Regions from separate parts of the Pseudarthrobacter sp. CCNWLW207 genome, predicted to be linked through region 1. Evidence: riboswitches for the same ligand, from Rfam matches in the RefSeq annotation. Region 1 holds a riboswitch; each other region holds the start of a gene.

Region 1 (4,678 bases):
ATCGAGACCACAGCGGTATACGCCGCCGGAGTCGCTTTGGGGGACCCCGGAGCAGGCGGCCGTTCGGTGGAGTGGCTGGACAAATCTTCGGACCAGCTTTATGTCCCAGCCGACCATGCCTCCGAATGGATCTGGAACCGCGAAGCCCGCATCCCAAGGACGTTCTTCAGCGAGGAAGCTAAAGCAGAGGCCACCAAATACCAGCAATCCCAGTCTGAAAACCCCCACGGCGCGGGAGAACTGCTCCGGGCACCGGGAGGTAACTTCTACGGAGTACCGCGGCTGCTGTTCGCCGGCTTGCCCCTGGAGGAAGGCGTGAAGAATCTGCCCCGCGACCCCCAGGCACTCCTGGACACCATTCGACAGCGAGGCAAACAAGGCAGGCCGGAAGCCGAAACGCTGGAAAGCATCGCCGCCGCCCTGCAGACCGGAGTCGTCCCGGCGGACCTTCGCGCTGCACTGTACAAAGCGGCCGCGCTCATTCCCGGAGTCACCGTCGTAGACAAGGAGGCGAACCTAGACGGCAAGGTAGGCACAGCGATCGGGATCGAGCATCCGGACAGGGAAACGCGGACGGACATCATCATTGATCCCGACACAGGGCTGCTGATCGGAGAACGAGTGGTCACGCTGACAGCTGGCGAGACCTTCCCAGCCGGAACAGCGACCGCTTGGACCTCGGTTGAGACCTCAGTGGTCAATTCCGCCCCGTAAGCAGGCGCCGATCAAATCTGCTTGAGCGCCTGTTCCAGGTCGCGGATGAGGTCGTCCGCGTCCTCAAGGCCCACGGACAGCCGCACCACGCCGTCGCTGAGGCCGATGGCGGCGCGGCCTTCGGGACCCATGGCACGGTGGGTGGTGGTGGCCGGGTGCGTGATGAGGGACTTGGCATCGCCCAGGTTGTTGGAGATGTCGATGATCCGCAGCGCGTCCAGCAGCGCAAAGGCGGCGTCCTTGCCGGAGCGGCCGTCCGTCGTCGCGAGCTCCAGGGTGAGGACGGTCCCGCCGGCCTTCATCTGCTTGGCCGCGAGCTCGTACTGCGGGTGCGATTTCAGCATGGGGTACTTGACCCAGCTGACGGCAGGCTGCTGTTCGAGCCATTCGGCCAGCCGCAGTGCCGTGGCTGAGGAGTGGTTCACGCGCAGGGCCATGGTTTCCAAGCCCTTGGTTAGTACCCAGGCGTTGAAGGCGGACAGCGACGGGCCGGTGTGCCGCATGAGCTGCTTGACCGGCCCGTCGATGAATTCCTTGGTGCCCAGGATGGCGCCGCCCATGACCCGGCCCTGGCCGTCGATGTGCTTGGTGCCCGAGTACACAATCACGTCCGCGCCGAGCTGGCCGCAGCGCTGCAGCAGGGGTGTGGCAAAGACGTTGTCGACGACGACGGTAGCGCCGGCGGCGTGCGCCAGTTCGCTGACCGCTGCGATGTCCACGATTTCCTGCATCGGGTTGGACGGCGATTCGAAGAACACTGCCGTGGTGGGCTCCGACAGGGCCGCGCGCCACTGCTCCAGGTCCGGTCCGTCGACGAACACCGTCTCAACACCCCAGCGGGGCAGGATCTCGTTCAGGATCACAAAGCAGGAGCCGAACAGTGAGCGGGCTGCCACTACGCGGTCGCCAGCGGCCAGCAGGGCACCCAGGGCGGTGAACACGGCGGACATTCCCGACGCCGTTGCGAAGCACGCCTCAGTGCCTTCGAGCAGGCGGAGCCGTTCCTGGAAGGTGGCCACGGACGGGTTGCCGTAGCGGGAGTAGACAAAGCGCTCGTCCTCGCCGGTGAAGGCGCGCTCCGCTGCGGCGGCGGACTCGTAGACGAATCCGGAGTTCAGGAACACCGGTTCGGTGGTCTCCTGGAAGTTGGTGCGGTCCAGCCCGCCGCGGACGGCCTGGGTGTCAGGGCTCCAGCCGGCGGCATCTTCGTTGAAGGTCACTTAGTTCTTTCCCAGGTTGGTTGGCAGGCCGCGGTTCTTCCAGCCGTTGACGGTGCGCTCGCCGTAGCGGTCCGGTTCGCCTTCGAAGCCCTCCAGGACGTTGTAGGAGGTGAAGCCGGCTTGGGTTGCGGCGATGGCAGCGGAGATGGAGCGCTGGCCTGAGCGGCAGATGAACAGGAGTTCGGTGCCGGTGTCCTCCGGCGCCTGCTGCCTCAGGTCGGTGAGGAACTCGGGGTTGGGAATGCCGCCGGGGAACGTCCACTGGATGAACAGGGGGTCGTTGTCGGTTGCCTTGGTGTCAGGGATGCCGATGTGCGCCCACTCACCCTCGGTGCGGACATCCACCAGGATGGCGCCCTGCTCCAGCTTGGTCCAGGCTTCCTGCGGGGTGAGGTCTCCGGCGTAGCTCACGCGTGGCCCTCGCCTTCGAACTCAAGGTCTTCCACAGCGGTGGCGACGGCGGCGTCCGCACTGGCGATGGCGGCCGGGAGGATGAGTGCCTGCGCCACAATCACCTGGCCGCCGTTGGACGTGGCAGCCGGGCTGCCATGCAGGACATAGCCTTCGGCCAGGGCGGTGGAAATCCGCTCACAGAAATTACGGTCGTCCGGGCCTGTGATGAGCCGGTACGACAGTTTTTCTTCAGGGGCAGGTGCGTCAGACACGACGGATCTCCTTCTCTCACGCTTGCAACTCGAATGTCGATATGCCGAGTATTCACCTGAGGCACCCCGCCGCGAAAGGGAGGGTTGCCGACCGGCCAGTCAGGGCTTGGCGCCGGTTCTCATTACTCCTCAAAAACGTAACACTTGGCCCGCCTGGCCGCACCGCCGCCGTCGTCATGTTCCGTAACCAACACGTGCTTCCGCGGCCGTCACCCGGACGGGACAATCAGTCCATGGGGAAATCTGGGCGGGGACTGGCTGTATTCGCGCGTTTGAGGACTGCCGCTGCATTCCTCGTACTGGCCACGGTGGCCACGGGGTTGAGTGGTTGCCGGGACGTCTTCGCGCCGCCGCCCTGCATGCCGCCCGCGTACACAGTCACGCCGTCGGAAGCCAAACCCGGTGAGCAGGTTACGGTCAGCGCGCAGGACACCAACTGCGATGCGCGCTACGGGCAGAACGCGCAGGTCCAGGTGACGGTGCGGGACGCCTTTGGATCGCTGATGCTGGAGGAACTCGCACCCATGAGCGACGACGGCGCGTTTACTTTCGTGTTCACCGTCCCGCCGGGCGCGGCTCCCGGCAAGGCGGCAGTGGGGGCGCACCCGTACAACCTGGATTGGTGCGACGACACCGGGGTTAACAACCGGGCCAGCGCGGGGACCGGGACGCTTGTCCTGGTCTCGTGTGCCGAGCGCCTGGTGCCGTTGCTAATACTGGCGGGTACCGGGGCCTGAGCAGCGGCGACGCCCGTGGGGACGGGCGTCAGGCCCTGAGGATGAGGGCCTCGCCCTGGCCGCCGCCGCCGCACAACGCCACGACGCCGATGCCGCCGCCCCGCCGTTTCAGCGCCAGGGCCTGGTGCAGGACCAGCCGTGCCCCCGAGGCGCCGACCGGGTGGCCCAGCGCGATCGCCCCGCCGTCGGCGTTGATCTTCTCCGCAGAAATGCCAAGGTCCTGGGCTGACTGGATGATCACCGAGGCGAACGCTTCGTTGATTTCCACCAAGTCCAGGTCCTCCACCGAAATCCCTTCTGCGCGGAGTGCTTTTTCGATGGCGCGGGACGGCTGCGAATGCAATGAGCCGTCCGGCCCGGCTGTCTGCCCGTGGGCGCCGATCTCGGCAATCCAGGTGAGCCCCGCCCGTTCGGCGGCCGCCTTGCTGGCCACCACGACGGCGGCCGCGCCGTCGGAGAGGGGAGAGGCGGAACCTGCGGTGATGGTGGCTGAGTCGGCCGTGGAGAAGGCGGGCTTAAGCGCCGCCAGGGCCTCCGCCGTCGTGCCCGGCCGGATCCCCTCATCGGCATCGACGGTGACGGCAGGGCCGCGGCGCTGCGGGATATCCAGGGGAACGATCTCTTCGGCGAGCAGTCCTGCATTCCGCGCTGCTTCGGCCCTCTGGTGGGAGCGGGCGGCAACTTCGTCCTGCTCCCCGCGGCTGATTCCGCGCTCGGCATTGCCGGCATCGGTGGCGGCGCCCTGCAGGATTCCGGAGATGGGATCCTGGAGGGCGTCGTGGTTCAGGGAATCCAACAGCGGGGTATCGCCGATGGCCACGCCGGTACGCAGGCGGGGCAGCAGGTGCGGGGCGTTGGTCATGGATTCCTGGCCGGCGGCCACGACGAAATCAGCCTCCCCGGCGCGGATCATCCGTGCCGCGTCGATCACGGCGGTCAGCCCGGAGAGGCAGAGTTTGTTGATGGTGACCGTGGGGACATCCCAGCCGATGCCTGCCCCCAGGCTTGCCTGCCGGGCCGGTCCCTGGCCGGCTCCTGCCTGGATGACCTGCCCCACGATTACCGCATGTACCTGCCCCGGCGCCACACCTGCGCGTTCCAGCGCATGGCGGATCGCATGTGCGCCCAGTTCGCTGGAGGAGAGGGAAGACAGGCTGCCGCGGAAACGGCCGAAAGGGGTGCGGGCACCTCCGAGGATGACGGCAGTGCGGTCCTCGTGGGCCGGGAAAGTGTTGGCCGTGGCGTCGTTGACCATGATGCTGCCTTTCGGTGGAGGCGAGGCTCGGGGCGACGTCTATGCGCGCCCGCGGTGCATTTTCCTCAAGCATGTCACGGGCGGTGC
Region 2 (4,678 bases), on a different contig from region 1:
AGCGCCCACGGTCCCCCAGCGCGGCTGCCCGCAGCGGCGTTTCGGGAGTCTGGGCCGTCCGCCCGAACCGCCCATCGAACTCCTGGGCTGATCGATAGGTGATGTGGGCGATCCGCCGCGCCAGGGCCAGCCCGTCCTCCGGGAAAGGCCCTCCATAGTAGTCGCCACCGTTGAAGTTGGCGTCCTGGCGGATGGCGAGCGTCTGGGCCTGCGCAAAGGCGATCTGCTCGGCGGTGCTGGCGGCACCGATCGAGATCACGGCGCAACGCTCCACCCGTTCGGGGCAAATGAGCGCCCACTCCAAGGCACGGGCACCGCCCATGGAACCGCCCAGCACCGCGTACCAGCTCCGGATGCCCAGCTGGTCCGCCAACCGGGCCTCGGCGGCGGTGCTGTCACGGAGGGTCACCAGCGGAAAGCGGGAACCCCAGGGCCGGCCGTCGGGAGCAGGCGAGGACGGCCCGGTGGAACCGTAGCAGCCGCCCACAATGTTGATGGACACCACAAAGAACCTGTCCGTGTCCACCGGCGCGCCTGGACCGGCAAGTTGCTCCCACCAGCCCGGCTCGTCGCTGTCACCGCGTGTCACGTGCGTGCTGCCGGTCAGGGCGTGCTCAATGAGGACGGCGTTGGAGCCGTCCTCATTGAGCGTTCCCCACGTTTCATAGGCGAGCGTGACCTCGGGCAGGTATCCGCCCGCTTCCAATTCAAGGCCGCCGATGCTGGCGTAACGGACCACGCCGTTTTCGGGTACTGCGGTACGGGAGACGGTAATCGTCATGTGGAGACCTTTTCTACGCGCTTGCCCGCCGTCGAATGACCGGCAGGCCAGGTCTTCACCCGGGGCACCCCGCCGCGAAAGGAGGGTTGCCGGCCAGCAAGCCGGGGCTGTCGCTGGCACTCATGACCTTCTCCGAGTGTACGAAACCAGCCCCGGATCTGGCTAAGAGTGTGACTGGTTTGTGACTCCACAATGCCTCTCCTGCCGGGCGCCGGACTCTCGGGGCCGGGAATCCGGCGCTGAAACCGCCTTAGAGAGCCGCCTTGGCCGCCCGGAAACCTGCCTCCAGGTCCGCCAGGATGTCATCGATGTGTTCGATGCCCACGGAGAGGCGGACCAGCCCCGGCGTAACGCCCGCAATTGCCTGCTGCTCCGGGGAGAGCTGGCTATGGGTGGTGGACGCAGGGTGGATGACCAGGGACCTGACGTCGCCGATGTTCGCCACATGGCTGTGGAGCTCCAAGGCGTCCACAAACCGCTTGCCCGCCTCGGCCCCGCCGGCCAGGTTGAAGGCCACCACGGCTCCTGTGCCCTTGGGGCCGTACTTGCGTCCGCGCTCGTACCAGGGGCTCGAAGGCAGCCCCGCGTACGCTACCGACTCGACGTCGTCACGGGCTTCCAGCCACTGCGCCACCGCAACGGCGTTCTCAACGTGCCGCTCCACCCGCAAGCTCAGCGTCTCCAGGCCCTGGGCGATGAGGAAGGCGTTGAAGGGCGATACTGCGGAGCCGAGGTCTCGGAGGAGCTGGACGCGGGCTTTGAGGATGTAGGACAGGTTGGCGCCCAAGGCGCCGCCGGCGCCAAGGTCACGGGCATAGACCAGCCCGTTGTAGGTGGGATCCGGGGTGTTGAAACCAGGGAACCTATCCGGGTCTTGACCGAAGTCGAAGTTGCCGGAGTCCACGATCACCCCCGCGATCGCCGATCCGTGTCCGCCAAGGTATTTGGTGGCCGAGTGGACCACAATATCGGCGCCCCACTCCAGCGGGCGTATGAGGTACGGCGTGGAGAGCGTATTGTCCACCACCAACGGAACGCCGGCCTCGTGGGCGGTCCGGGACACCCCTTCGATATCGAGGACATCCTGGCGCGGGTTGGACACGACCTCAGCAAAGAACAGTTTGGTGTTCGGGCGGACGGCCTCGCGCCACTGGTCCAGGTTGTCCGGGTCCTCCACGAACGTCACCGAGATGCCGAACTTCTTCAGCGTGTACCCCAGCAGGTTGTACGTGCCGCCATAAAGGCTGGGGCTTGCCACCACATGGTCCCCGGCTTCGGCGATATTGAGGATGGCGAAGGTTTCGGCCGCCTGCCCCGAGCTCAACAGGAGGGCAGCCAACCCGCCTTCCAGGCTGGCGATCCGTTGCTCCACGGCGTCCTGGGTGGGGTTGCCGATCCGCGTATAGATCGGTGCCAATTCTGCGAGCGCGAAGCGGTTGGCGGCGCTTTCGGCACTCGGGAAGACGAACGACGTCGTCTGGTAGATCGGGAGGGCACGCGCCCCTGTGGCGCTGTCCGGCTCCTGGCCGGCGTGGATCTGGCGGGTTTCAAAAGACCATCCGTCGGACATTCAAGGCTCCTTTGACATGGGCCCGGCATGCTGGGAGCACCACGGGCCGCGCTTGCCGCCCGGCCGTTGCGGGGCAGCCAGGTCCTCACCCGGGGCACCCCACCGCGGATGGAGGGTTGCCGGCCAGCGAGCCGGGGCTTGGCGCTGGCGCTCATGACCTGCGTTCAGTGTAGGAACCGTTCGACGGCGCGCAACAGCATTGTGACGAACATGGTCACCCGGCGCTCTTCCCGGGGGTGATGGAAAGCCCGATGTCCACTCGTGACGCACCCCAAAGTTGGTAAGGATACCCTTAGCTGAGAGCCCGATCACAAAGTGCCAAGATGAGGGCATGCGCATGGATCACGTCTCTTACGCCTGTGAACACGATGGCCTGGCTGCCACCACCGAACGTATTTCGTCCGCCCTCGGCGTTGAAGCCGTAAAGGGCGGAGTGCACCCCCGTTTCGGAACCCGGAACATGATCATCCCTCTCGCGGGGCACAAATATCTGGAAGTAGTCGAGGTGCTTGACCACCCGGCATCGGACAAGGCACCGTTCGGACAGGCAGTCCGGGCACGCTCCGCTGCCGGCGGCGGCTGGATGGGGTGGTGCGTCGAAGTTGACGACCTCGCCCCCTTCGAAGCACGCCTCGGCCGCTCCGCGGTCAACGGAAACCGCAAGTTTCCCGACGGCCGCGAACTGGTCTGGAAGCAGATCGGCATCCTGGGCCTGATCGCGGACCCGCAGGTCCCGTACATGCTCAAGTGGGAAGGCGATCCCGCCCTCCACCCGTCCAACGCCTACGACAGCAATGTCAAGATGTCCTGCCTGACCATCGCCGGTTCCGCTGCACGGGTGACCGAATGGCTGGGCGAACCGGTGGAGAAGCCACTTGAGGACGTCGCCGTGGACTGGGTAGCTCCGCACGGGACCCCCGGCATCCTGTCCGTCACGTTCGAGACCGCCTCCGGAGCAGTCACCATCTGATTGCTTTCTTCCGCCGGGCCAGCACGGCCCGCCGGGCAACCATGCCCGGCAACATACTTCGGCCGCCATCAGCGGGTGCCAACGATGCCACCCACCGATGGCGGCCGAATCCCTTTAACTCCCCCGTTTAACTTCCCCGGCCTTAGTCTGCCTAACCGAGGCCGACGGCCTTCCCAAAGAGGCTGAAGCCGACAAACGCCACGATGTCCAGCAGGGCGTGGGCAATGACCAGCGGCATAACGCGCCGGGTCCTGGTGTACAGCCAGGCGAAGACCACCCCCATCACAGCGTTCCCAATGAAGGGCCCGAAGCCCTGGTAGAGGTGGTAGCTGCCGCGCAGCATGGAACTGGCGAAGATCGCCAGCGGAACGCTCCAGCCGAACGCGCCGAAGCGGTTCAGGAGGTACCCCACCACAATGACTTCCTCCACGACGGCATGCCGCAGGGCGGACAGGATCAGCACAGGCACCGTCCACCAGTACGCATCCAGTGCGCTGGGGATGATGGCGGTGGTGATGCCCAGGGCCCGGCCCGCAGCATATAGGCCGAGGGACGGAACGCCGATCAGCGCTGCGAGGCCCAGCCCCTGGAGCATGTCGCGACCGGGCCGGGCAAAGTCGAAGCCGAGCTTCCGGAACGCCGAGCCGCCCTGCGGGGCCCCGGAGGTGGACTGCCGGTGGTCAGTGAGGAAGTAGATGACCAGCAAGACCGGAACCAACGCGAAGATGATGTCCAGCAGCTGGTAGGTGAGGTCAAAGTATTCGCGGGTGCTCTGTGAGCGGTTAAGCGTGGAGGTACCTTCAGCCAGCGGGGCGCGCGTCATCTTATCCAGCAGCTGCACCACTGAGTAGACAGCGGACTGCCCCAGCGACAGGCCCAGGACGATCCATACTTCGAGCCGCAGCCGACGGCGGGAGGGAACCAGCATGTTCCCATCTTGCCTGCAGTTTCTGGTTCTTTCCTGATTTGGGCTTCCCGGGAGGGCGTGGGCACAGGACTTATGCTTGGGGCTTATGAGCGCGCCAGGGAAAATCATCATGATCCGGCATGGCCAGTCCATGGCCAACGCTGATACGTCCATTTACAACCGCGTGCCGGACTACCGTATCCCGCTGACTCCCCTGGGCCTGGAGCAGGCCACCGAGGCAGGCGAACGGATCCGCCGGGAACTTGATGGCCGCCAGGTCTGCGTCTATGTGTCGCCGTACCTGCGTGCCCATCAAACCCTGGAAGCACTCAACCTCGGCAACCTCACGGAACGGGTGATCGAAGAGCCGCGCCTCCGGGAACAGGACTGGGCCAACTTCCAGATCAGCGGAGACATCGAGGACCAGAAGGAACTGCGCAACGCCTACGG
Region 3 (4,678 bases), on a different contig from region 1:
CCAGCTCCACGAATTCCGGTCCCAAGGGCGGCTGGAAGTGCGGCCGGTAGACATCCCCGGCGTGCATGATGCGGGAAAGCCGGTGAACCCAAGGGACTGAAGTGTCCAACTGGTTCCAGATCAGCCCCAACCTTCCGCCGGCGCGGAGAACCCGTGAAAGCTCCGTACTGGCGGCCAGTGGATCGCACCAGTGCCATGCCTGCGCCACGCTGACGACGTCGAATGAGGACTCCGCGAATCCCGTCGCCTCGGCAGTGCCCACACTGGCCGCAACACCGGGGTGCAGGATCCGCAACTGGTCGAGCATGTCTGCGGAGGGGTCCACGGCGGAAACGGACAATCCGCGGTCGAGCAGCAGGACCGTGAATTTTCCGGTGCCGGCTCCCACGTCCAGGGCATCCCGGGCCCCCGCCGGAATAAGCCAGTCGGCCGAATCGCCGGGGTAACCGGGGCGCACGCGTTCGTAGTGTTCGCCTCCGTCCTGGAAGCTCTGACCAAGCTCCTGACGGCGTACGTCGTCAAGTTTGGGGCCACCCCGTGCCACGTGCAGCCTCCTTCGCCAGATGCCCTTGGGTATCCTTCGAATTTACCGCATGAGCCGGGTAACCCGGGTCAGTCGTCGATGCAGGGGGCAGCGCCTGCCGTGCCAGGCGTATTGGGTGCCCAGTCCGGGTATTTGCGGGTGTCGTTAGCCGGAACCCAGCGGCCCGAGTCAACCACATAGTCCCAGCCCAGGCCGGTTCGGCGGAGTTCCTCGATGCCAGCCAGCAGACGCTGGGCGTCTTCGAGGCGGGACCCAACGCCGAAGCTTGCCCGCAGGGAGCCGGACGGGAGGCCCAGGCGCTTCAGCAGGGGGTGGGCACAGAACCGGCCGTCGCGGAGGCCTACGCCGTGTTCTGCTGACAGGTAGGCAGCCACCAGGCCGGCGTCGTAGCCTTCCACCGAGAAGTTCACTACGCCGATGGTGTCGGTGTCCGGATCGGTGTCCTTGAAGATCTGGTGTACCGTCACGCCTTCGATCTTCTGCAGACCCTCCACCAGGAACGACCGGATAGCCGACTCGTGGGCGTGCCACCGGTCCTGATCCAGCGATGCGATGACCTGGGTGGCGCGAGCCAGTGTGGCGGCGCCCAGGACATTGGGCGAACCGCCCTCGTGCCGGGCTGGGCCGGTGGCCCAGCTGACGCCGTCGAGCCTGGCCTCCCGCACCGCGCCGCCACCGGCAAGATGCGGCGTGCCCGCGTCGAGCCAGTCCGACCGCCCCACGAGGACGCCTGCGCCGAAGGGCGCGTAGAGCTTGTGGCCCGAGAAAGCGAGGTAGTCGACGTCGTCGGCGCTGATGTTGATCCGGCGATGCGGCGCGAGCTGCGCGGCATCGACGACAATCCGGGCGCCGTGCTGGTGGGCAAGGGCGGCGAGGGCACGGATGGGCAGGATTTCGCCGGTGACGTTGGAGGCGCCCGTGACGGCGAGCAGGCTGATTCCGCCCTGTTCCAGTTCGGCACCGAGGGCCTCGATGGTGCCGGCCACGGTGTCGGCCGCAACGACGCTGCGGTGCGGGACGCCCTGCCACGGCAGGAGGTTGGCGTGGTGCTCGATGTCGAGGTACAAAACCTCCCCCGTGGGGCGGCCGTCCGCGGACGGAAGGCACCCGGCGAGGAGGTTCAGGGAGTCCGTGGTGTTCCTGGTGAAGATGACGGAGTCACCGAGCCGGCCTCCCACGAAGTCACGCACGATGTTCCGGGCGTTCTCGTAGACGGACGTGCTGATCTGGGATGCGTAGCCGGCGCCGCGGTGGACGCTTGCGTAGAACGGCAGGATCTCGTTGAGGTAGGCGGAGACAACCGAGAGGGCCGGGGCGGAGGCGCCGTAGTCCAGGTTGGCGTAACGCACGTGGCCGCCCTGGATCAGCGGGGCCTGGATTTCGGCGCCGGTGACGGCGGAAAGCGGCCGTCCGGCAACGGCGAGCCGTTCGCTGAACAGGGCTGCGGTGTCGTTTGCGGCCAGGGTACGGACGGCGGAGTTGGGGGAGACGGTGGCTGTTGTCACAGAGACCTCACTTTAGAGGGACTCCCTGTCCCGGGAATCCGCGCTTGCCGGGTCCGTTCCGGACCGGCCTGGTCGTCACCCGGGGCACCCCACCGCGAATGGAGGGTTGCCGGCCAGCAAACCGGGGTTTCGCGCTGGCACTCGTGACCTGTTAAGAGCGTAGAACATGGGCGGGGCGGGCAGGAAGCCCGTCCGAATGTTAAGGCTTTTGTTACGCGCGGATGGAAATACCCATGGTTATCCGAAGATACGACGGCGGACGCCCCCATCAGGAGGCGTCCGCCGTTGATAATTCGGCACTTGGGCTGCTAGAGGAGGTCGTCCAGGTCGGGGTTGAGCCGTTTGAGGACTTCCGAATGCAGGATGGAGTTCGTCGCCAGCGCGTTGCCGCCAAACGGACCGTCTTCACCCTCGAGGGAGGTGAAGCGGCCGCCGGCCTCCACCACGATCGGGACCAGTGCCGCCATGTCGTAGAGATTCAGCTCCGGCTCACACGCGATGTCCACGGAGCCTTCGGCCACCATGCAGTAGGACCAGAAGTCGCCGTAGGCACGCGTGCGCCAGACGTCTTCGGTGAGCCCAAGGAAGTCATGCAGGTTCCCGCGGTCCTTCCAGCCGCTCAGGCTGGAGTAGGACAGGGAAGCGTCCGAGAGTTTCGACACGTCCGAGACCTTCAGCCGGGTGGCCGCAGCGAGTGACCGGCCCATGTAGGCGCCTGCGCCCTTGGCAGCCCACCAACGCTTGCCCAGGGCAGGGGCACTGACGACGCCGACGACGGGCTCTCCTTCGTCCACAAGCGCAATCAGTGTTGCCCACACCGGTACGCCACGGACAAAGTTCTTGGTGCCGTCGATGGGGTCGATGATCCAACGCCGGGAGCCATGGCCTGAACTGCCGAATTCCTCGCCCAAGACCGCATCGCGGGGGCGGGAACGGGAAAGCTGGCCACGGATGGCTTCTTCGGCGGCCTTATCGGCATCAGTGACCGGGGTCAGGTCCGGCTTGGTCTCGACGTGGAGGTCCAGTGCCTTGAAGCGGCTCATGGTCTGGTCGTCCACGGAATCGGCCAGCACGTGGGCCAGGCGCAGGTCGTCGTTGTAGCTCGAAGCGGGTTGGATCATGGTTCCAAACTACCGTCAAAGCGCCGTGTGGTTGGGGACCCCGGCTTCGGGCGGCGTCCTGAACAGCCTGGGCGCTGCTCCCAGCCGGCCGGGCGGGTCAGTTGACGCTGCCCAATTCCTTGGTTTCCTGCCCCTCCATGCGGGGATCGGTGCCGAGCAGGCGACGGAGGGACGCGAGCCTGGCGGGTCCGGTTGGGCCCGCATGGCCTTCGGCAACCCAGGAGTCCAGGCCGCAATTGACTGCGCTGGCATTGTGTTTGCAGCCGCGCTCGCACGCATCCGTGCCCGGTTCCAGGTCCGGAAAGGAGCGGAGGATGCGGTCTGCGTCGACATGCGCCAGTCCGAAGGACCGGATGCCGGGGGTGTCGATGATCCAGCTTCCAGCAGGGGCGTCGGCCAGCTTAAGGGCCAGGGCCGAGGAGGACGTGTGGCGTCCGCGGCCTGTCACGGCGTTGACTCCGCCAGTGGCTCGCTCGGCTCCGGTCAGGGCGTTCACCATGGTGGACTTGCCTACGCCTGAGTGCCCCAGCATCACCGTGACCTTGCCATCGAGGTAGGCCCGAAGCTGGGCGACGGCATCGCTGTCGAGGCGCGCCGAGAGCCCGTCGTCGGAGCGGGCATCGATGCCGGATGCAGCGGCGTCGGCCGTCCGGCTGATGATGACCGGGAAGTCCAGGTGCTCGTAGTTCGACAGAAGTTCGGCAGGGTCTTTGACATCGGCTTTCGTGACCAGCAGGATCGGCTCGATGCCGGCGTCGTAGGCGGCGACGAGTGCACGGTCAATGAAGCCGGTGCGTGGTTCGGGATTGGCCGCCGCCACCACAACAACGAGCTGGTCGGCGTTGGCCACGACTGCCCGTTCAACGGGGTCGGTATCATCGGCGCTGCGCCGCAGGAGCGTCCTGCGGTCCTGGATCCGGACCAGCCGGGCCAGCGTGTCCGGTTCCCCGGAGACATCTCCCACCAATGAAACGAAGTCGCCAGCGACCACGGGGGACCGGCGGAGTTCCCGTGCCCGTGCGGCGATGATGGTGCGTTCTTCCCCTGAATCTTCGCCGACCACCGCTGTGTATCGGCCGCGGTCCACGGTAATGATCCGTCCTGTCACGGCATCATCGTGGCTGGGGCGGTCCTTCGTGCGGGGTCGGGAACCCTTCTTGCTGGGGCGGATCCGGACGTCGGATTCGTCCCAGGAGTCAGTGCTGCGTGCCACTATGCGTTACCAGCGGGTCCCGGCGTACCAGGTTCCTGGCCCTGCGCGATCATGTTTTCCCACAGCCGCGGGAAATCGGGCATGGTCTTGGCCGTGGTGGCGATGTCTTCTACTTCTATGCCCTCCACTGCGAGGCCCAGTATCGCCCCTGCAGTTGCCATTCGATGGTCCGCATAGCTGTGGACGACGCCGGAATGCAGCTTGGCTGGGCGGATCACCAGCCCGTCGCTGGTTTCCTCGGCGTCGCCGCCCAGCCGGTTGATCTCGGCGACCAGGGCGGCGAGCCGGTCAGTCT

What was found. A riboswitch is a leader RNA that binds a small molecule or an ion and turns the genes downstream of it on or off. The one in region 1 is predicted to bind S-adenosylmethionine.
Region 2: linked by a shared signal. The riboswitch ahead of V9L17_RS19755 (bifunctional o-acetylhomoserine/o-acetylserine sulfhydrylase) and the one ahead of V9L17_RS15010 (DUF1737 domain-containing protein) in region 1 are both predicted to bind S-adenosylmethionine.
Region 3: linked by a shared signal. The riboswitch ahead of V9L17_RS07815 (aminotransferase class V-fold PLP-dependent enzyme) and the one ahead of V9L17_RS15010 (DUF1737 domain-containing protein) in region 1 are both predicted to bind S-adenosylmethionine.

The regions. Positions count from the first base shown of each region.
Region 1 is NZ_JBBCBS010000008.1:67,647-72,324, forward strand. Features, by position in the region: gene V9L17_RS14995 (CU044_5270 family protein) at 1-714, shown strand, start outside; gene V9L17_RS15000 (O-succinylhomoserine sulfhydrylase) at 726-1,934, opposite strand; gene V9L17_RS15005 (rhodanese-like domain-containing protein) at 1,935-2,345, opposite strand; gene V9L17_RS15010 (DUF1737 domain-containing protein) at 2,342-2,599, opposite strand; SAM riboswitch class IV at 2,613-2,726, opposite strand; gene V9L17_RS15015 (hypothetical protein) at 2,833-3,336, shown strand; gene V9L17_RS15020 (acetyl-CoA C-acyltransferase) at 3,365-4,591, opposite strand.
Region 2 is NZ_JBBCBS010000016.1:47,017-51,694, forward strand. Features, by position in the region: gene metX (homoserine O-acetyltransferase MetX) at 1-781, opposite strand, end outside; SAM riboswitch class IV at 794-909, opposite strand; gene V9L17_RS19755 (bifunctional o-acetylhomoserine/o-acetylserine sulfhydrylase) at 1,032-2,351, opposite strand; SAM riboswitch class IV at 2,395-2,510, opposite strand; gene V9L17_RS19760 (VOC family protein) at 2,683-3,321, shown strand; gene V9L17_RS19765 (CPBP family intramembrane glutamic endopeptidase) at 3,473-4,249, opposite strand; gene V9L17_RS19770 (histidine phosphatase family protein) at 4,335-4,678, shown strand, end outside.
Region 3 is NZ_JBBCBS010000003.1:456,121-460,798, forward strand. Features, by position in the region: gene V9L17_RS07810 (class I SAM-dependent methyltransferase) at 1-544, opposite strand, end outside; gene V9L17_RS07815 (aminotransferase class V-fold PLP-dependent enzyme) at 613-2,049, opposite strand; SAM riboswitch class IV at 2,085-2,198, opposite strand; gene hisN (histidinol-phosphatase) at 2,358-3,170, opposite strand; gene rsgA (ribosome small subunit-dependent GTPase A) at 3,268-4,383, opposite strand; gene aroA (3-phosphoshikimate 1-carboxyvinyltransferase) at 4,383-4,678, opposite strand, start outside.